DNA from 2 places in the Streptomyces sp. NPDC006544 genome. Region 2 is predicted to be linked to the other one. Evidence: riboswitches for the same ligand, from Rfam matches in the RefSeq annotation. Region 2 holds a riboswitch; the other holds the start of a gene.

Region 1 (14,326 bases), on a different contig from region 2:
GTCCCGCACCTGGTCAAGCCGGAGGACGTGAAGCCCGGCGCGGCCGTGCTCGACGTCGGCGTCAGCCGGGACGAGAACGGAAAGATCGTCGGGGACGTGCATCCCGGGGTCGCGGACGTGGCCGGCTGGATCTCCCCGAACCCGGGCGGCGTCGGGCCGATGACGCGGGCGCAGCTGCTCGTGAACGTCGTCGAGGCGGCGGAACGGATCGTTCCCAGTGCGGGCTGAGGGGGCGGAGGAGGCTGACGCGGCGGGCGCGGGAGAGGCCGAGGACGGCGTCGGCGGGGGCAGGTCGCGCCGGTTCCCCTCCATCACCCGGGGCACCGCCCGCCCCGAGGGCGGCGGGCGGGCCGCTCCCGGCGACGCGCCGGCGCCGGCCCGGCAGTGGCCGATGCTGGCCGTGCTCGCCGCGACGGCGGCAGGGCTGCTGGCCACGGCCATGGGTCACCCGCGCGGGGGGTGCCTGATGATCGGCATCGCGCTGATCGCGGGGTCGGTGATGCGCAGGCTGCTGCCGTCGGTGGGGATGCTCGCGGTGCGGTCCCGCTTCACCGACATGGTCACGTACGGGCTGCTGGGCGTGGCGATCACGTTGCTCGCGCTGGTCATGGAGCCGAGGCCGTTGCTGCACATCCCGTTCCTGGAGAGTGCGGTTCGGTTCACCGTGCGCTGACGGGGCGGGGGTCCGGTCGACTGGGGGTGCCGGTGCCGGTGCCGGTGCCGGTGTCGGTGCCGGCCGGGGCCGGTGGGTGTGGTGCGGGGTGCGTGCCCTGCGGGGCTGTCCCCTACCCGCCCTTCCACCGTTCCCCGGGCTCTGCCCGGACCCTTGGGTCACGGGCTGCGCCCGCGCCCCCGGGGCTCCGCCCCGGACCCCGCGCCTCAAACGCCGGCGGGGCTGGGACGGGTGACCCTGCGCCTCGAACGCCGGCGGGGCTGGGAGGGGTGACCCCGCGCCTCGAACGCCGGCGGGGCTGGGAGGGGTGACCCCGCGCCTCGAACGCCGGCGGGGCTGGGATGGGATGGGATGGGTGGCCCCGCGCCTCGAACGCCGGCGACGCGGCCGGGAGGGGCGTCGGCGGGGGTGGGGACACGCCGTTGGGAGGGATCGTGTGCCGTGTGCCACACGGGGTGGGGGATTGGGGTGGGTCAGGGTCGGATAGCCTGACGGGCGGATGTCTCTTCACGTCAAGATTTACCGGGCCATGGAGCGGCGTCCTCCCAGCACATGGGGCAGGGACGCCCCACCGCCAGCTGTCTAACGGAGAAGGCCATGACCCGCACTCCCGTGAATGTCACCGTCACCGGCGCCGCCGGCCAGATCGGCTACGCGCTGCTCTTCCGCATCGCTTCCGGTCACCTGCTCGGCGCGGACGTGCCGGTCCGGCTCCGTCTTCTGGAGATCCCTCAGGGCATGAAGGCCGCCGAGGGCACCGCCATGGAGCTCGACGACTGCGCTTTCCCGCTGCTCGCCGGCATCGACATCTTCGACGACCCGAACAAGGGCTTCGAGGGTGCGAACGTCGCGCTGCTCGTCGGCGCCCGCCCGCGTACCAAGGGCATGGAGCGCGGTGACCTGCTCGCCGCCAACGGCGGCATCTTCAAGCCGCAGGGCAAGGCCATCAACGACCACGCCGCGGACGACATCAAGGTGCTCGTCGTGGGCAACCCGGCCAACACCAACGCGCTCATCGCGCAGGCCTCCGCGCCGGACGTACCGGCCGACCGCTTCACCGCGATGACCCGCCTGGACCACAACCGCGCGATCTCGCAGCTCGCGCAGAAGACCGGCGCCGCCGTCTCCGACATCAAGCGCCTCACCATCTGGGGCAACCACTCGGCGACCCAGTACCCGGACATCTTCCACGCGGAGATCGCCGGCAAGAACGCCGCCGAGGTCGTCAACGACGAGCTGTGGCTCGCCGACACCTTCATCCCGACCGTCGCCAAGCGCGGCGCGGCGATCATCGAGGCCCGCGGCGCGTCCTCGGCCGCCTCGGCCGCCAACGCCGCCATCGACCACGTCCACACGTGGGTCAACGGCACCGCGGCGGGCGACTGGACCTCCATGGGCATCCCGTCGGACGGCTCCTACGGCGTCCCGGAGGGCATCATCTCGTCCTTCCCCGTCACCACCAAGGACGGCAAGTACGAGATCGTCCAGGGCCTGGACATCAACGAGTTCTCCCGTGCGCGCATCGACGCGTCCGTGGCGGAGCTCGTCGAGGAGCGCGACGCGGTGCGCGAGCTCGGCCTGATCTGAGCCCCTCCGTACGGCCGTTCGTAGGCCCCGAGCCACCACTCCGGACCGGCAGGCCCCGTACGAACCAGTACGAACACCGAAGCGCCCCGGCCAAACCAGGCCGGGGCGCTTTGGCGTGAATCTTGCTGTCGCTCCGTGTAAGGGATATCTAAAGTCGGTCGGTGACCGAGATCCCGATTCCCCACCAGCCCACCAGCGGCGGCGGACGGGGCGATTCCCGCGCGGGACGCTCCCCGGTGCACCCCTCCCTCAGCGAGGCAGGCCGCTTCCTGTGCGCGGGAACGTACCTCGACGCCGGCTACCGCGACCGGGTCATCGACGAGCTGTACGTCCACGAGGAGCGGATCGTCGCTCCCTCCTACGGATACGACGCCTCCCGGGTCCTGGCCCACGCGCTCCGCGCCCGCCGCAGCGAACTCGGCTGGGCCGCCGGCGTCCTCGGGGCCTGGTTCGTCGGCTCCCTGCTCACGGGCGGCATGGTCTCCGTGCTCGTCGTGCCCTTCCTGCTGCTCAGCCTGGCCGACTGGCTGCGCGCCCGCCGGGCCCCGCTGTTGCGCCTGCTCTCCGTGATCCTGCGCGTGTACGTGTGGTGGACGCTCCTCGCCGTCCTGTTCGTCCTCGGCTTCGGCGGCCTCGCGCTGCTCGGCGCCTTCGGCGACATGGGCCCGCTGTTCGGCATGCCGTTCTTCCCGGCGGGCGGGGAATTCGCGGGCGCCGTCAGCTTCTGGTGGGGGCCCGTCGTCTTCGCCGGGATCGTGACCGTCGTGGGACTCCAGCGCGGACACGTCTTCCGGACCATCGCCACCGACCTCCACGAACAGCGCTACGCCGACCACGCGGGCGACCCGGCCGAGGCCGTCCAGGGGGTCCGCTTCCAGCGCATCCGCCAGCGGATCCGGGCGGAGCAGTTCGCGCCGGTGATCATGTACGACGTCAACGACCCGTTCTGCGGGGCGGGTGACTCCTACCGGCCCTGGCAACTGTCCGTGGAACTGCGCCCGCGCGAGGACCTCGGCCCCGACCGCAAGCCGGTCCCCGTCACCAACGCCCGCATCCTCGAGCGGATCGTGCCGCTGCTGGAGCGCCTGCGCGTGCCCTCGCCGCACGGTTCCGACGAGGCCGCGGCCGCCGTCGGGGACCGGCTGCGCGAGCTGGTCGTCGACGAGTGCGTGTTCCTTCCCGCAGGCGGACTGCCGCACCGGGACACCGCCCAGGTGGTGCACGGGCAGTACGCCGAACAGCGGGCCGCCGCCATCGAGGAGGGCGGCGAGCGACGCCGGCACTTCCTGCGCGTCCGGGTGGGCGGCTGGGACGAGAACCTCGTCGTCACCGTGTTCGTACGGGTCCACACACAGGGCGGGATGATGATGCTGGAAGTGGCGCCGCACGTGCTGCTCCCGGTCCGCGCCGACTTCCACAACGCGGACGCGGACGCCCAGCGCCACCGCAACAACAACTGGTTCGGGAAGGCCGTCTGGGCCGTGCGCAACACCCCCCGCTCCCTCGCTGCCTCCGTCACCACCCTGGGCCGCGGCCTGGTCAGCTGGTGGCGGATCGCCACCGCCGGCCACGGCGGCGCCCGGCCCGAGGGGCCGCGGGTGTCGGTGCGCGACCTGGCCTCCCAGGACAACGGCTCGCTGTTCCACCTGATGGACCTCGACCGCTTCCTGAAGACGGTTCAGGACCGGGTGGTCGGGGGCGTCGTCCTCGCCCTGCACGAGGCGGGCTGGCACACCGAGGAGTTCGCGCGACGCGCCGTCAACGTGGCCGAGGGCGGGGTGTTCATCCAGTCGGTGAACGGCAGCGCGTTCAGCGTCGGAGGCAGCGGCAACACCAACAGCACAGGCCACGACAACGGCGCGAGGGGCAGGAGGAGCAGCGGTGGCAACTGACGGCGTCGGCGCGGGTGAGGCTACGGGTACGGCCATGGGTACGGGGACGGGAACAGGCACGGGCGCGGGCGCGGACGGTCCCGAGCCGACCGTGCGGATCGGCACCGTCACCGGCAGCGCGTTCAGCATCGGCGGCCGCGACAACACCAACACCGTCCACCACGGCGGCGCGGACACCGGAGCCGTCGGGCCGGAGGCACTGCTGGAGGCGGTACTCGAGCTGCGGGCGGCCCTCGTACGGCTGCCGCGCGGCGAGGACCGGACGGCGCTCGACGCCGAACTGGACGGGGTCGCCGAGGGACTGGAAGGAGCCGCGGAGATCCGTCCGGGCCTGGTCGGCCGACTGCGCGCGGCGCTGGAACGCTGGGCCCCGCTGGTGGAGTCGGTCAGCGCGGCCACGGCGCTGGCCGGGCTGCTGACCTCGCTGGGGGGCTGAGCCGTGGCCCCGCAGCAGCCGCAGGGCGCACCCCGCTGGGACGGGCGGACCCAGCGCTGGGTGTCGGACGGGCAGGCCCCGCCCCAGGCTCCGCAGCCCGGGGCGCCGGAGCACCAGATTCCGCAGCCCCGGATTCCGCAGCCTCAGACCCACCCGCCCCGGGCGTCCGGCCCGGGTCAGGCGCCGGCGCCCGCTCCGCCGGGCCACGAGCCGGTGGTGCCGCAGCCCTCGTACGGGCCCTCGTCACCGCCCCCGTCCGGACCGGTCCACGACCCGTACGCGCACCCCGGTCCGCCGGTGGCGCCGGAGCCTGCGCGCCCCGACGGGTGGCGCGCCCGGTGGCTGACGCCGACCACGGCGCTGGTCGCGGTGGCCGCGCTCGCGATCGGCGCGACGGCCGTGTGGTTCGCGCAGCGGGACACGGGGGAGCCCGTGCTCGTGGGGCCGACGGCTTCGAGCGCTCCGCCGAGCGGCAGCGGCCCGGGCACCGCCCCGCCCACGCGGACCGGCTCGCCCTCGCCCTCGCCCTCGCCGAGCGTCAGCCCGAGCGCCACGCCCGGCCCGAGTGCCGACGCCGCGCACGAGACCGTGCGGGACGCGAAGGGCTTCACGATCGCCGTCCCCGTCGGGTGGAACCGCGAGGAGGGCGCGAGCGGTGTCTTCTACCGCTCGCCCGACCGCACCGCCCTGATCCAGGTCTTCACGGTGGTCGAGCCCGAACTGACCCCGCTGGGGGCCGCCCAGGGCGCCTCCGCCGACCTGCGGGCCCGGACCACGGGCTTCCAGGAGGTCCGGCTCGGCCCGGTCCCGGGCGAGCCCGGGGCCGCGGAGCTCGTGTACGAGTACGACAGCGCCGAATCGCACGGCCGGCGCCGCGGTGTCGAACGGGTCTTCGTCGCGCGGGACGGCGGAAAGTGGGCCGTCCTCACGGCCGGTCCGGTCGCCGAGTGGACGCTCACGCAGGCGCACCACTCGGCCGCGCTGGCCGCCTTCCGTCCCGGCGGCTGAGCCGGCCCGCCAGCGGGCGGGCCACCCCCCGGCGGGGGGCCGCCCGGCCCGTCCGTCGCCGGGGGACCCGTCTGCCCGGCCGCTCTGCCCGGCCGTTCTCCTCGGCCGTGCTACTTGTACATGCCCGGGGTGTAGTGCCCCGGGACCAGGCGGGTGGTGACGCCGATGCGGTTCCAGACGTTGATCGCCGCGATCAGGGCGATCAGCTGGGCCAGTTCCTTCTCCTCGAACTGCTTCGCCGCCCGGTCGTAGACCTCGTCGGGGACGAACCCGTCGGTCAGGACGGTCACGGCCTCCGTCAGCTCGATCGCGGCGAGCTCCTTCTCCGTGTAGAAGTGCCGCGACTCCTCCCACGCGGCGAGGAGCAGCAGCCGCTCCACGTCCTCGCCGGCCGCGAGGGCGTCCTTGGAGTGCATGTCGATGCAGAAGGCACAGTGGTTGATCTGCGAGGACCGGAGCTTGACGAGCTCGACCAGGGACGGGTCCAGCCCCTTGGACGCGGCGGCGTCCAGGGCCACGGCGGCCTTGTAGAACTCGGGGGCGAGCTTCGCCAGCTGCATGCGGGGCGTGTGCTCAGGTGCGTTCTTGGTGCTGTCCGTGTTGTTCATGGTCCTACCGTACGAGCGGGGCGGCCCGCCTCTATGGTCCATATCCATGACTGAATCGTGGGCCACTTTCGGGGCCGACCTGCATGTGGAGCTCTCCGCCGGGCGCGGTCTGCGCGCCGGTCTCACCGAGGCGCTGCGCGAGGCGGCGCGCAGCGGCCGGCTCGCGCCCGGCACCCGGCTGCCCTCCTCCCGCTCGCTCGCCGCCGATCTCGGGATCGCCCGCAACACCGTCGCCGAGGCGTACGCGGAGCTGGTCGCCGAGGGCCGGCTGACGGCCCGGCAGGGGTCCGGCACCCGGGTCGCCGAGCGGGTTCCGGAGCGGCGCGCCGTGGCGGCCGCGCCCGTACGGCGCCCCGTGCGCGCGAAGACCTCGTACAGCCTGATGCCCGGTTCCCCCGACCTGGGCGGCTTCCCGCGCGCGGCCTGGCTGGCGGCGGCCCGGCGGGCGCTGGCCGATGCCCCGAACGAGGCCTTCGGGTACGGCGATCCGCGCGGGAGGGTGGAGCTGCGGGAGGCCCTCGCCGGGTACCTGGCGCGGGCGCGCGGGGTGTACGCGGACCCGGAACGCATCGTGCTGTGCGCGGGGTTCGCGCAGGGCATGCTGCTGATGGCGAAGCTGCTGCGGGCCCGGCGGGTCCGCGACATCGCCGTGGAGGGGTACGGGCTCGACGTGCACCGCGACCTGCTGACCGGGGCGGGGCTGCGGACCCGGCCGCTGGAGGTGGACGCCGAGGGGGCGCGGACCCAGGACCTGGCCTCGACGGCGGGCGCCGCGGCGGGGCACGGCGTGGGGGCGGTGCTGCTGACACCGGCGCACCAGTTCCCGACGGGCGCCGCGCTGACGCCCGTGCGGCGGGCGGCGGCGGTGGACTGGGCCCGGTCCACGGGCGGTCTGGTCCTGGAGGACGACTACGACGGGGAGTTCCGCTACGACCGGCAGCCGGTGGGCGCGTTGCAGGGCCTGGACCCGGACCGCGTGGTCTACATGGGGACGGCGAGCAAGTCCCTGGCTCCGGGGCTGCGCATGGGATGGATGGTCGTCCCGGCCGGGCTGATGGACGAGGTGCTCGGGGCGAAGGGCCGGGACGCGTGGACCTCCGGCGTGCTGGACCAGCTGACGCTCGCGGAGTTCATCCGGTCCGGGGCGTACGACCGGCACGTGCGCGGGATGCGGCTGCGCTACCGGCGGCGCCGCGACGAGCTGGTGGCGGCGGTCGGGGACCGCGCGGGGGTGTCCGGCATCGCGGCGGGCCTGCACGCGGTGCTGGACCTCGGACCGGGCGGCGAACGGGCGGCCCTGCGGGCGGCCGCGTGGCAGGACCTCGGCCTGCAGCCGCTGTCCTCCTTCCGGCACCCGGAGGCGGCCGGGGCGGCGCGCGAGGCCCTCGTCGTCGGCTTCGGGACGCCGTCCCAGAGCGCCTGGGCCCCGACCCTGGCGGCTCTGGTGGCGGCGCTCCCCTGAGGGCCGGCCCGGAGCCCGGCCCCGGTCAGGGGGCCGACGCGGGGGACGCTCCCGCCGCCGGGTCCGCCGGGTCCGCCGGGTCCGCCGGGTCCGCCGGGTCCGCCGGGTCCGCCGGGGGTTCGCCGAAGCGGGCCAGTGCGAGGGCTCCGGCGACGGCGACCACGAAGCCGGTGACCGCCAGCCAGGCCAGCCCTTCGCGGGTGCGGTCGCCCAGCCAGATCACCCCCACCGCCGCCGGGCCGATCGTCTCGCCCAGCACCAGCCCGGCCGTCGCCGTGGTCACGGAGCCGCGCTGCAAGGCCGAGGTGAGCAGCAGGAAGCCCGCGCCGCCGCCCAGCAGCAGCGCGTACAGGGCGGGGTTCGTCAGGGCGGAGAGCGAGACGTCGTCGATGAGCCGGACCGCCACCTCCACCACCCCGAAGCCCGTTCCGGCCGCCAGTCCCAGGGTGAGCGCCCGGCTGCGGTCCGGCAGGCCGCCTGCCACGGCTCCGGTCACGAGCACCAGCCCCGCGACCGCGAGGAGCCCCAGCTCCAGCGCGAGCGACCCCGTCCCGGAGCCTTCCTCGCCCGACGCCAGCCCGAGCATCACCAGGCCCCCGCACACCACGCCCACCGCGGCCCACTCGGTCCCGCTGAGGCGTACCCGCAGCAGCCGCGCCGCGACCACCGCGGTCACCGCGAGGCTGGCGGCGAGCGCCGCGCTCACCGCGTAGATGGGGATGTGGCGCAGGGCGACGATCTGGAGGACGAAGCCGATCCCGTCCAGGCCGAGCCCGGCGACGTAGCGCCACTGGCGCAGCGCCCGCAGGAGGAGGGCGGTGTCGACCCCCGAGCCCGTTCCCGGCTCGGCCGTCCGGGCCGCGACGGCCTGGAGGACCGAGGCCGTGCCGAAACAGATCGCCGCACCGAGCGCGCAAATCATCCCAAGGAGCACGAACCGACTCTAGGTCACAGGCTGGGCGACGGCCGGATTCCATCGGCCGGGCGCCTCGATCTAGTCTGTCGGCAGCACGCCACTAGGGGGAGCAGCAGACATGGACAGCAGCAGCCGTACCAACCAGCGCCGCATGCGGTCCGGCGCCGTCGTGCTCGGCGGCATGGGACTGCTCGCGGCCACGCTCGTGGCCTGCGGCAACAGCAACGAGCCGGACCGGCGCTGCGTCGACCGGACCACGCTGGACAAACTGGACGACAAGTACTGCAAGAGCGGCGGCGGCAGCGGCTCCAGCCGGGGCACGTACTACTACGGCGGCTCCGTGCGCAACGGCAAGGCGTCCGGCGGCAGCTTCGACAAGTCGGCCGTCACGCGCGGCGGCATAGGCGGCCACAAGAGCTCCGGCTCCAGCGGCGGCTGACCGGAACCCGAGGGACTGCACACCCATGAAGCGGCACACCATCGAGCCCCGTCCCGACTGGCAGAAGACCGTCGAGGAACAGGGGCTGATCTATCCCCTGACCCGCTACCCCGACGACTCACTGCGCCCGTACTGGGACGAGAGCGCCTACTACTCCTTCTCGCTGCCCGAGGTCGAGGCACTGGAGAACGTGGTCGAGGAGCTCCACGCCATGTGCCTGGCGGCGGCGGAGCACATCGTCGCGCACGACCGCTTCGCGGACCTCGGCATCACCGACCCGAAGCTCGCCGCGCTGATCGCCGAGTCCTGGCGGCGGCGCGCGGAACAGCCCTCCCTCTACGGCCGCTTCGACCTGAACTACGACGGCAGCGGCCCGGCCAAGATGCTGGAGTACAACGCCGACACCCCCACCTCGCTGGTGGAGGCGGCGAGCCCGCAGTGGTTCTGGATGGAGGAACGCTTTCCCGGCGCCGACCAGTGGAACTCCCTCCACGAGCGGCTCGTCGACGCCTGGCGCCGACAGGCGGAGCTGCTGCCGTCGGCCACGGTCCACTTCGCGCACTCCGAGACGGACGAGCTCGGCGAGGACCTGATGACGGTCGCCTACCTGCGCGAGACCGCCGAGCAGGCCGGCCTCGACGCGCGGGCGCTGTCCGTCGAGCGGATCGGCTGGGACGCCCTGACCGAACGCTTCGTGGACGAGAAGCTCGGCTTCATCCGCGCCTGCTTCAAGCTCTACCCGTGGGAGTGGCTCGTCACCGACGAGTTCGCCCCGCAGGTGCTGGGCACGTACGACCTCGGCGGCGGCTCCGGCACGACCGCCTGGATCGAGCCGCTGTGGAAGATGCTGCTCTCCAACAAGGCGCTGCTGGCGGTCCTGTGGGAGCTCTTCCCCGAGCACCCGAACCTGCTTCCCGCCTACCTGGACGGCCCGCGCGAGCTCGCCGGCACCACCGGCTACGTGGCGAAGCCACTGCTGGGGCGCGAGGGCGCCGGGGTCACCCTGCACCCGGTGGGCGGCGAACCGTTCGCGCCGGAGCCGGACGAGACGTACGTCTTCCAGGCCCTGGACCCGCTGCCCGACTTCGACGGCAACCGCGTGGTGCTCGGCGCGTGGGTCGTCGAGGACGAGGCGGCCGGACTCGGCATCCGTGAATCGGCGGGGCCGGTCACGGACGAGTACGCCCGCTTCCTGCCCCACGTCATCGTCTGACCGCCCGCCCGGCCGGCTGCGCGCCGGCTAGTCGTCCGAGAGGACCGACCTGAGCTGGTCGAGGCCCCAGTCCAGGTCCTCCTTGCTGATCACCAGCGGCGGCGCGATCCGGATCGTCGACCCGTGGGTGTCCTTGACGAGCACCCCGAGTTCCATGAGCTTCTCGGAGATCTCCCGGCCGGTCCCGCGCGCCGGGTCGATGTCGATGCCCGCCCACAGCCCGCGGCCGCGTACGGCGGTCACCGCCCCGCCGCCGACCAGCAGGTTCAGCTCCCGGTGCAGGTGGTCGCCGAGTTCGGTGGCGCGCTGCTGGTACTCGCCGCCGCGGAGCATCGCGACGACCTCCAGCGCCACGGCGCAGGCGAGGGGGTTCCCGCCGAAGGTCGAACCGTGCTCGCCCGGCTTGAACACGCCGAGGACGTCGCGGTCGGCGACGACCGCCGACACCGGGACGACGCCGCCGCCCAGCGCCTTGCCGAGGACGTACACGTCCGGGACGACCCCCTCGTGCTCGCACGCGAAGGTCCTGCCGGTCCGGCCCAGCCCCGACTGGATCTCGTCCGCCATGAAGAGGACGTTCCGCTCCCGCGTCAGTTCCCGAACGCCCCGCAGGTAACCGGCGGGCGGTACGAGGACGCCCGCCTCGCCCTGGATGGGCTCCAGGAGCACGGCGACGGTGTTGGAGGTGACGGCCGCGGCGAGCGCGGTGAGGTCCCCGTACGGGACGATCTCGAACCCGGGGGTATAGGGGCCGAAGTGGTCGCGCGCCTCGTGGTCCGTCGAGAAGGACACGATCGTCGTGGTGCGGCCGTGGAAGTTGTCGGCCGCGACCACGATCTTGGCGTGGCCGTCCGGGACGCCCTTGACCTCGTACCCCCACTTGCGGGCGGTCTTCACCGCCGTCTCCACGGCCTCGGCGCCCGTGTTCATGGGCAGCACCGCCTCCTTGCCGCACAACGCGGCGAGCTCGGTGCAGAAGTCCGCGAAGCGGTCGTGGTGGAAGGCGCGGGAGGTGAGGGTGACCCGCTCCAGCTGGGCGCGGGCGGCGTCGAGCAGACGGCGGTTGCCGTGGCCGAAGTTGAGGGCGGAATAGCCGGCGAGCATGTCGAGGTAGCGGCGTCCCTCCACATCGGTCATCCACGCGCCTTCCGCCGTGGCGACCACCACGGGCAGGGGGTGGTAGTTGTGCGCGCTGTGCGCGTCGGCGGAGCGGATGGCATCAGAAGTTGCAGACACGGGGTCTCCGATCGTCCGTCAAGGCCTGTGACGAGGGTGGCGTCACTGTGCATCCTCGCTCGTATACCGGACGGAGAAACCTTTTTCGTGGCGTGCCCGCTAAGCTGTGCGGCACGCACGGCGACTGGCGTACGGAGAACCAACTCCGGGGGAGTCGTGCGCGCACGACCGCATACAGGGCCGCTCGCCTGGGCTTCGCGGGGACGAGAACCGACATCGACCCCGGAGGAACCGCCATGAGCGCGAACCACCACCTCGCCCATCCCGCCCTGCTCGCCACCGACCCCGAGCTGGCGTCCTTCGTCGCCGCCGAGGAAACCCTGCAGGCGCAGACCCTGCGGCTGATCCCCAGCGAGAACTACGTCTCCGCCGCCGTGCTGGAGGCCTCCGGCACGGTGCTGCAGAACAAGTACAGCGAGGGCTATCCGGGCCGCCGCTACTACGAGGGCCAGCAGAACATCGACCGGATCGAGGCGCTGGCCGTCGAGCGGGCGAAGGGCCTGTTCGGCGTCGACCACGCCAACGTCCAGCCGTACTCCGGCTCCCCGGCCAACCTCGCCGTGTACCTGGCCTTCGCGAAGCCCGGGGACACCGTGATGGGAATGGCCCTGCCGATGGGCGGGCACCTGACGCACGGCTGGGGCGTCTCGGCGACGGGATCCTGGTTCCGGGGCGTCCAGTACGGCGTCCGGGCCGACACCGGCCTGATCGACTACGACGCGGTACGGGACCTCGCGCTGGCCGAGCGCCCCAAGCTGATCTTCTGCGGCGGCACCGCCCTCCCGCGCACGATCGACTTCGAGGCGTTCGCGTCGATCGCCAAGGAGTCCGGCGCGGTCCTGGTCGCCGACGTGGCGCACATCGCCGGCCTGATCGCGGGCGGGGCGCACCCGTCCCCGGCCGGGCACGTGGACGTGATCTCGACGACCACGCACAAGACCCTGCGCGGCCCGCGCGGCGCGATGCTGATGTGCCGCGAGGAGCACGCCAAGGCCATCGACAAGGCGGTCTTCCCGGGCCTCCAGGGCGGCCCGCACAACCAGACGACGGCCGGCATCGCGGTGGCACTGCACGAGGCGGCGCAGCCCGCCTTCGTCTCGTACGCGCACGCGGTCGTGGCCAACGCGAAGGCGCTCGCCGCGGCGCTGCTCGAGCGGGGCTTCGACCTGGTCTCCGGCGGTACGGACAACCACCTGATCCTGATCGACCTCACGGGCAAGGGCGTCCCGGGCAAGGTCGCGGCGAAGGCGCTGGACCGGGCGGGCATCGTCGTGAACTACAACACCGTGCCGTTCGACCCGCGCAAGCCGTTCGACCCGTCGGGCATCAGGATCGGCACGCCGTCGCTGACCTCGCGGGGCCTCACGCAGGCCCACATGCCGGCGGTCGCCGACTGGATCGCCCGCGCGGTGTCCGCCGCCGCGGCGTCGGACGAGCCCGCGCTGGCCGCCGTCCGCGCCGAGGTCGAGGACCTGATGGCCGCCTTCCCGGCCCCGGGGCTCCCGCTGTCGTAACCCCCGGCGCGCCGCGCGGGGCCCCGGCCCCGCGCGGCGGTCTCCGCCGGGCCGGAGCCGGCCCGCCGGCGCCCCCGGGAAACCGGTCGCCCGCTCCGGGCAGGATCAAGACGACCGGTTACGGGCGAGTACGCACTGTGACCGCCCGTGTCCCATGGCGCCGGGTCCCGACGACCCGCCGGTTCCGGCCAGCGCCGGGCCGGAGCCGGTCGGTCCACCTGAGAGAATGAACCCATGGCTTCTGATCGTCCTCGCGCGCTCTCCGGCATTCAGCCCACCTCCGGTTCGTTCCACCTCGGGAACTACCTCGGAGCCATCCGCCAGTACGTCGCCCTGCAGGAGACGCACGACGCCTTCTACATGGTCGTCGACCTGCACGCGATCACCATGCCGCAGGATCCGAAGGAGCTCCGGGCGAACACCCGGCTCTCCGCCGCGCAGCTGCTCGCCGCCGGCCTGGACCCCGAGCGCTGCACGCTCTTCATCCAGAGCCACGTGCCGGAGCACGCGCAGCTCGGCTGGGTCATGAACTGCATCACCGGCTTCGGCGAGGCCAGCCGGATGACCCAGTTCAAGGACAAGTCCGCCAGGCAGGGCGCGGGCAACGCCACCGTCGGCCTGTTCACGTACCCGATCCTCCAGGTCGCCGACATCCTGCTCTACCAGGCCGACGCCGTCCCGGTCGGCGAGGACCAGCGCCAGCACATCGAGCTGACCCGCGACCTCGCCGAGCGCTTCAACCAGCGCTTCGGCACGACGTTCACCCTCCCGGCGGCGCACATCGTCAAGGAGGTCGCGAAGATCTACGACCTCCAGGACCCGGCGATCAAGATGTCGAAGTCGGCGTCCTCCCCCAAGGGCCTGATCAACCTCCTCGACGAGCCCAAGGTCACCGAGAAGAAGATCAAGAGCGCTGTCACGGACACCGAGGCCGTGATCCGTTTCGACACCGCGAACAAGCCCGGCGTCAGCAATCTGCTCACGATCTACTCCACCCTCACGGGCGAGTCGGTGCCCGCGCTCGAAGCGGCGTACGAGGGCAAGGGCTACGGCGCGCTCAAGACCGATCTGGCCGGCGTGATGGTCGATTTCGTCACACCCTTCAAGCAGCGCACCCAGGAGTACCTGGACGACCCCGAAACCCTGGATTCCCTGCTGGCCAAGGGCGCGGAGAAGGCCCGGGCGGTCGCCGCGGAGACCCTGGCACAGGCGTACGACCGCCTCGGTTTCCTGCCCGCGAAGCACTGACGGGGACCGAAGAGGAAGAGGGCCCTGGCGAATCGGGGGGTGCTGCCGCCACACTGGGTCGGCAGCACCTGTTCGGCACACGCGCCGCGCACGG
Region 2 (6,473 bases):
GTGCGGGAGGACGTGCGGCCGGGGTCAGAGGTCCGCGAGCGCCAGACCGGCCTGCGTGGCGGCGGCCTGGACGGTCTGCTCCAGCAGTACGGCGATGGTCATCGGACCGACGCCGCCGGGCACGGGGGTGATCAGCGAGGCGCGGGCGGCGGCCGACTCGAAGTGGACGTCGCCGACGTTGCCCTCGTTGTAGCCGGCGTCCAGGACGACCGCGCCCGGCTTGATGTCCTCGCCCCGGATGAACTCGGCCTTGCCGACGGCGGCGACCAGCACGTCCGCCTGGCGCACGATGGACGGCAGGTCCACGGTGCGGGAGTGGCAGTAGGTGACGGTGGCGTTCTGCTCCAGCAGCAGCATCCCGGCGGGCTTGCCCAGGATGGCGCTGCGGCCGACGACCACGGCGTGCTTGCCGGTCAGGTCCACGTCGTAGGCGGCGAGGAGGCGCATGATGCCGCCGGGGGTGCAGGAGACGAAGCCGGGCAGTCCGAAGCCCATCGCGGCGAAGGAGTGCATGGTGACCCCGTCGACGTCCTTGCCGGGGGCGATGGCCTCGAACGCGGCGCGCTCGTCGATGTGGTGCGGAACGGGGTGCTGGAGCAGGATGCCGCTGATCTCCGGGTCCTCGGAGAGCGCGGTCAGGGCGGCGACGAGCTCCTCGGTGGTCGTCGCGGCCGGCAGTTCCACGTGGCGGGAGGTGATCCCGGCCTTGGCGCAGCGGTTCTGCTTCATGCGCACGTAGGTGACGGAGGCCGGGTCCTCGCCGACCAGCACGGTGGCGAGACAGGGCGCGGTGCCGGTGCGCTCGGTGATCCGCGCCGCGTGGGCGGCGGTCTGCTCCGAGATGCGGCGGGCGAGGGCGGTGCCGTCCATCAGCCCGGCGGTGCGGGCCGGCTGTTCGGTGTGGGCAGTCGTCATGGGGTCTCCTGAGCGTCGCTGCGGAATCGCGGTTCGCCCAGGCGCGCGGCAGTCGACGTACGGGGAGTACGCCGGGCCGCTCCCCGGTGGTGATCCACCCGAACGCCAGTCACGGCCCGCCGCCCAGTGTAGGCGACCCCCCGGTGGACCCGGCGGGCTGCCCCCGGCGGCCCCCGTGCCGGGCAATCCGGTGGATGAGCCGCTCCCGGCCTGGGACGATCGAGACATGACGCCCACCTTTGACCATCTCGTCGCGGAAGCGGAAGCCGTGTCCGTGGACGGCTGGGACTTCTCCTGGCTCGACGGCCGCGCCGGCGAGCAGCGGCCTTCCTGGGGCTACCAGCGCCTCCTGGGGCAGCGCCTGTCCGGCGTCCGGGCCGCCCTCGACGTCCAGACGGGCGGCGGCGAGGTCCTCGCCGGGGCGGGGCCCCTGCCCCCGCTGATGGTGGCCACCGAGTCGTGGCCGCCGAACATCGACAAGGCGACCCGGCTGCTGCACCCGCTCGGCGCGGTGGTGGTCTCGGACTCCGACGAGCCTCCGCTGCCGTTCGGCGACGAGGCCTTCGACCTCGTCGCCAGCCGGCATCCGGTTACGATTTGGTGGGAGGAGATCGCGCGGGTCCTGCGTCCCGGCGGTACGTACTTCTCCCAGCAGGTCGGTCCGTCGAGCGTCTTCGAGCTGGTCGAGTACTTCCTGGGCCCGCAGCCGGAGGAGGTCCGGCGCGGCCGGCACCCCGACGACGCGGTCGCCGATGCCACGCGGGCCGGCCTGGAAGTGGTCGACTTGCGTTCGGAGCGGCTCCGGACGGAGTTCTACGACATCGGAGCCGTGATCTACTTCCTACGGAAGGTGATCTGGATGGTGCCCGGCTTCACGGTCGGGCAGTACCGGGACCGGTTGCGCGAGCTGCACGAACAGATCGAACGCGATGGCCCGTTCGTCGCGCACACCGCCCGGTTCCTCATCGAGGCCCGCAAAACGGGCTGACAAGAAGGGCGGACGCAGCCACCGCCGATCGGTTGCCCGGTCACAGCGTGGCGCAGGTCACTCAATTCAGCGCGTAACGAATCTACTCGGGCGTGCGATGAACCGACAGGTGTCCTCGTGCGGCTCGGAATACAGACCCCCCTCGGGTCTGTTTCCCGAGTTCGCGCGATGATGTCCCGCCACCCCCTTATATCTGTTCGCAACGAGAGGCTCCTTGTGTCGCTCAGCCCGTCCCGTACGTTCCCCACGGAGATCGCCGAATCCGAGGCCCTGGTCGCGCTTGTCGAGCGTGGCCGCGAGCAGGGTCACATCAACGGTGATGACGTGCGCCAGGCCTTCGAGGCCGGCCGCATCCCGGTGGACCAGTGGAAGCGGGTCCTGCGCAGCCTGAACCAGGTCCTGGACGAGGAGGGTGTCGCGCTGCACGTCAGCGCCGCACCCGCCACGAAGGCTGCCGCCAAGAAGCCGCGCAAGGCGGCCGCTGCCCCGGCTCGCGCCGTCACCAAGAAGGCCGCTGCCGCGCCCCGCCCCATCGGCGCGCGCAAGACGGCCGCCCCTGCCACCGCCGCGGCGATATCCGACCCGTCGGCCTCCGGGACCGAGGAGGAGGTGGCGGCCGAGGCCGCCGCCGCGCCGAAGAAGCGGACGGTCAAGAAGACCGCCGCGAAGAAGACGGCCGTGAAGAAGACGGCCGCGACGAAGAAGGGCGCCAAGGACGGCGACGAGGACGCCGCTCCCGCCGCCGAGGGCGAGGACTGGGCCGCCGAGGACCTCGACGACGACGCCGAGAAGGAGACGCCCAAGACGGGCGGCAGCGCGGGCTTCGTCCTGTCCGACGACGACGAGGACGACGCCCCGGCGCAGACGGTCATGGTCGCCGGCGCCACCGCCGACCCCGTCAAGGACTACCTGAAGCTGATCGGCAAGGTGCCGCTGCTCAACGCCGAGCAGGAGGTCGAGCTCGCCAAGCGCATCGAGGCGGGTCTCTTCTCCGAGTACAAGCTCGAAGAGGAGGAGGACCACAAGCCGGCGTTCAAGCGCGAGCTCGAGATCCTCGTCGAGGACGGCCGCCGCGCGAAGAACCACCTGCTGGAGGCCAACCTCCGCCTCGTGGTCTCCCTCGCCAAGCGCTACACCGGCCGCGGCATGCTCTTCCTGGACCTGATCCAGGAGGGCAACGTCGGTCTGATCCGCGCCGTGGAGAAGTTCGACTACACCAAGGGCTTCAAGTTCTCCACGTATGCGACCTGGTGGATCCGTCAGGCGATCACGCGCGCCATGGCCGACCAGTCGCGCACCATCCGCATCCCCGTCCACATGGTCGAGATCATCAACAAGCTGGCCCGTGTCCAGCGCCAGATGCTCCAGGACCTCGGCCGCGAGCCCACTCCCGAGGAGCTGGGCAAGGAACTCGACATGACCCCCGAGAAGGTCATCGAGGTCCAGAAGTACGGCCGCGAGCCGATCTCCCTGCACACCCCGCTGGGTGAGGAGGGCGACAGCGAGTTCGGCGACCTCATCGAGGACTCCGAGGCGGTCGTCCCGGCCGACGCGGTCTCCTTCACCTTCCTCCAGGAGCAGCTCCAGTCGATCCTGGGCACGCTCTCGGAGCGCGAGGCGGGCGTGGTCTCCATGCGCTACGGCCTCAACGACGGCCAGCCGAAGACCCTCGACGAGATCGGCCGCGTGTACGGGGTCACCCGTGAGCGCATCCGCCAGATCGAGTCGAAGACCATGTCGAAGCTCCGTCACCCGTCGCGTTCGCAGGTGCTGCGCGACTACCTCGACTAGGACCGGGGCCCGCGCCCTCAGGCCAGTCGGAAGACCGGTCCCCGGGGCGTGAACGGCAGGGAGGCGCCCTGCGGAACCAGGAAGGCGTGCTCGCGCCGGATCCGCAGGGTGTCGGTCCACCCGTCCGTGATCACCAGCACCGGTGCCCCGGGCGGGAAGTCCTCCGCCCTCAGCAGCAGGTCGATGCCCGGCTGCAGCGCGGTCCCGCCCCGGCCGCGGATCTTCACCCGGCCCGCGATCTCGGTCGGGGGCAGATAGCCCGCGTCGTACGGCGCCGCGTCGCAGAACACGACGCGTGCCGCCGGAACGTCGCGGGCTTCGGCGTACGAGGCGATGGCGCCGAGCGCCTTGCCGAGCAGGGCGGTGCCCATCGACCCCGAGGTGTCGAGGACCACGCCGAAGGTGCACCGGGCCGTCTCCTCCGCCGGGAAGTACCGGCCCGCACGCGGGATGTCCGGGGTCGAGGCCTGGCGGCGGGCGGGGCGCGCGAAGCTGCGTACCGGCTGCGGCCGCGGCACGTACTCGTCGAACCAGCGGGCCAGGCGCACGTCCCACGGCACCGGAGGGTGGGCCAGCGCCCTGATCTCCTCGACCAGCCCGGCGGGCAGCAGCCCGCGCTCGCCGTGCTCGTGCAGGTCGAAGCCCTGGACCAGACCGCGCCGGTAGAACTCGTCCAGGTCGGTGTACGGTCCGCTCCCCGGGTGCGGCAGCGGCTCACCCAGGATGTCCCCGCGGCCCTTGCCGCGCAGGGTGGCGAGCCGGCGCATCCGGCGCAGGTCGCCGGTGATCCGGTCGTAGACCTCCTCCGCCGAGAGGTCCTTCAGCTCCGGGTCGTACAGCAGCCCCTCGGGCATCTCGCCGACGCCCATCTCGACGAGCCAGCCGTTGACGACGTAGTCGGCGGCCACGTTGTGCAGGTACGGGTCACGGGCTCCGCGGCGTTCGCCGTGGCGCAGGGCGGCGTGCAGCATCTCGTGGGCCAGGATGAACCGCCACTCGCCGTCGGTGAAGGAACGCAGCGGGTTCACGTAGATCTCGCCCGCGCTCGCGCTGACGGCGGCGATGCCGATGCCCTGGGCGCGGGAGAGTTCCGCGTCGGCGACGATCCGCAGACCCGCGGCGAGGCCGCCGAGCAACGGGTAGGAGGAGACGAACCAGTTCAGGGCGCGTTCCCACGGCTGCGGGCGGTGGCCCTCGCGGCCGGCGGCCAGGTCCATGGTGGCCGACACGGACCGGGTGAGGGCATGGGCGAAGCCGGTCTGCCAGTCCGGGGCCGCGTTCCCGTTCCGCCAGGGCACCAGGATCTGGTCGGGGGTGCCGGGGGCGCTCGCGGCGCAGTCCTCGTAGCGGGGCGGGACGCCGCCCTGGCGCCAGGCGCCGGCGAGCTGCTCCTCGTCGCCGCCCGGGTACGCGCCGGGCAGCCGGTCGGGGGCCCGGCCGACGGGGAAGTTCAGCAGGAAGCGGTTGACGACCACGCAGCGGGCGGCGAGGTCGGCGCGGTCGGGCTGCGGCCGGTCCCCCTCCTCGGATGCGGGAACGTGACCGAATCCGAGGTGGAGCAGGCAGTGCGCCAGCGCCCAGGCCCATGCGGCGGGCTCGGCGCGGAGGGTGGGGTGGGAGTGGACCACGCCGTTGGAACTGACCACGGCGAGTCCGGCGGCCGCACAGGAAGCGCACTGGAGACTGCGGCAGAAGGTCGCGGAGACCGCGCCCAGGGCGGGGTTCTGCCGGACTGCGGCCCGCCCGGCCTCGTAGGCGAGGGTGGCCGCGTCGGGCTTGGCCTTGGCCTGCTGCTTGGCAGGCTTCCGCGTGGTCACCGGCGGGCCTCGACCAGCCGGGGCATGTCGCGGGCGGCCTCGATGAGGAACCAGGCGGGCAGGACGGGCAGGCCGTCCGCGTCGTCGGCGATGACGGTCTGGGCGACCTCGACGGAGATCTCGGCGAGCTGCACGAGCAGGGACTTCGCACGGTAGGCGGTCTGCCGGACGCCCGGCGAGACGTGCTCCTTGCGGGCGGGGAGCTCCTTGACGAGGCGGCCCCGGAAGGCCTCGGCGAGGTAGTAGAGCAGGTCGCGGTCCTCCATGCGGGCGGGCCAGGAGGCGTCGCCCTTGATGACGGCCTCGATCCCGAAGCTGTGGCGGACGATCTTGGCGTAGCCGCGGAAGGAGACGGCGTGCGCGGGGGTGAGCGTGCCGTGCGCGAGGACGCCGAGCGTCTGCTCGTCCAGGCCCGGACCGAAGGAGTGCAGGGCGTCGGAGAGCATGTGCCAGGAGCGGGGCGTGGAGAACGGCTCCTCGCTCTTGGGCGGCTGCGACCAGAGGTGGTCGGGGCGGTCGGCGAGGTAGTCGGCGACCCAGGGGTGGATGCCGTTCTCGCCGGCCCAGACCAGCCAGTCGCCGGCGGAGGCCCGCAGGTGGACGTGGGTGAGCCGGTTGACGAGCGCGGAGGCGATGGGCCGGGCCAGCGCGTTGTCGGTGGCCCGGTTGCCGGCGCCGATCACTACGGAGCCGGCGGGCAGTTCGTAGGAACCGATCCGCCGGTCGAGGATCAGCGAGTAGAAGGCCTTCTGCACGTCCGGGCTCGCGGCGTTGAGCTCGTCGAGGAACAGGCAGTACGGCTCGTCGCGGGCGATCGCCTCGGGCGGGCAGAACACCGAACGCCCGTCACGGATCTGCGGAACGCCGATGAGGTCCTCGGGCGCGAGCTGCGTACCGAGCAGGCTGACGCACTCCAGACCCAGGGAATCCGCGAACTTCCGCACGAGCGAGGACTTCCCGAT

The links. A riboswitch is a leader RNA that binds a small molecule or an ion and turns the genes downstream of it on or off. The one in region 2 is predicted to bind ZMP and ZTP.
Region 1: another riboswitch for ZMP and ZTP. It lies ahead of glyA (serine hydroxymethyltransferase); the one in region 2 lies ahead of ABZY44_RS35575 (bifunctional 5,10-methylenetetrahydrofolate dehydrogenase/5,10-methenyltetrahydrofolate cyclohydrolase).

Annotation. Positions count from the first base shown of each region.
Region 1 is NZ_JBEXOV010000015.1:95,908-110,233, reverse strand. Features, by position in the region: gene ABZY44_RS10510 (bifunctional methylenetetrahydrofolate dehydrogenase/methenyltetrahydrofolate cyclohydrolase) at 1-228, shown strand, start outside; gene ABZY44_RS10505 (DUF3017 domain-containing protein) at 218-673, shown strand; gene ABZY44_RS10500 (malate dehydrogenase) at 1,271-2,260, shown strand; gene ABZY44_RS10495 (hypothetical protein) at 2,422-4,152, shown strand; gene ABZY44_RS10490 (hypothetical protein) at 4,142-4,588, shown strand; gene ABZY44_RS10485 (hypothetical protein) at 4,765-5,199, opposite strand; gene ABZY44_RS10480 (hypothetical protein) at 5,177-5,596, shown strand; gene ABZY44_RS10475 (carboxymuconolactone decarboxylase family protein) at 5,707-6,204, opposite strand; gene ABZY44_RS10470 (PLP-dependent aminotransferase family protein) at 6,251-7,666, shown strand; gene ABZY44_RS10465 (hypothetical protein) at 7,692-8,588, opposite strand; gene ABZY44_RS10460 (hypothetical protein) at 8,701-9,021, shown strand; gene ABZY44_RS10455 (glutathionylspermidine synthase family protein) at 9,047-10,234, shown strand; gene rocD (ornithine--oxo-acid transaminase) at 10,262-11,470, opposite strand; ZMP/ZTP riboswitch at 11,581-11,671, shown strand; gene glyA (serine hydroxymethyltransferase) at 11,707-12,984, shown strand; gene trpS (tryptophan--tRNA ligase) at 13,219-14,232, shown strand.
Region 2 is NZ_JBEXOV010000150.1:5,613-12,085, reverse strand. Features, by position in the region: gene ABZY44_RS35575 (bifunctional 5,10-methylenetetrahydrofolate dehydrogenase/5,10-methenyltetrahydrofolate cyclohydrolase) at 25-915, opposite strand; ZMP/ZTP riboswitch at 944-1,038, opposite strand; gene ABZY44_RS35570 (class I SAM-dependent methyltransferase) at 1,142-1,903, shown strand; gene ABZY44_RS35565 (RNA polymerase sigma factor) at 2,120-3,694, shown strand; gene ABZY44_RS35560 (hypothetical protein) at 3,712-5,511, opposite strand; gene ABZY44_RS35555 (MoxR family ATPase) at 5,508-6,473, opposite strand, start outside.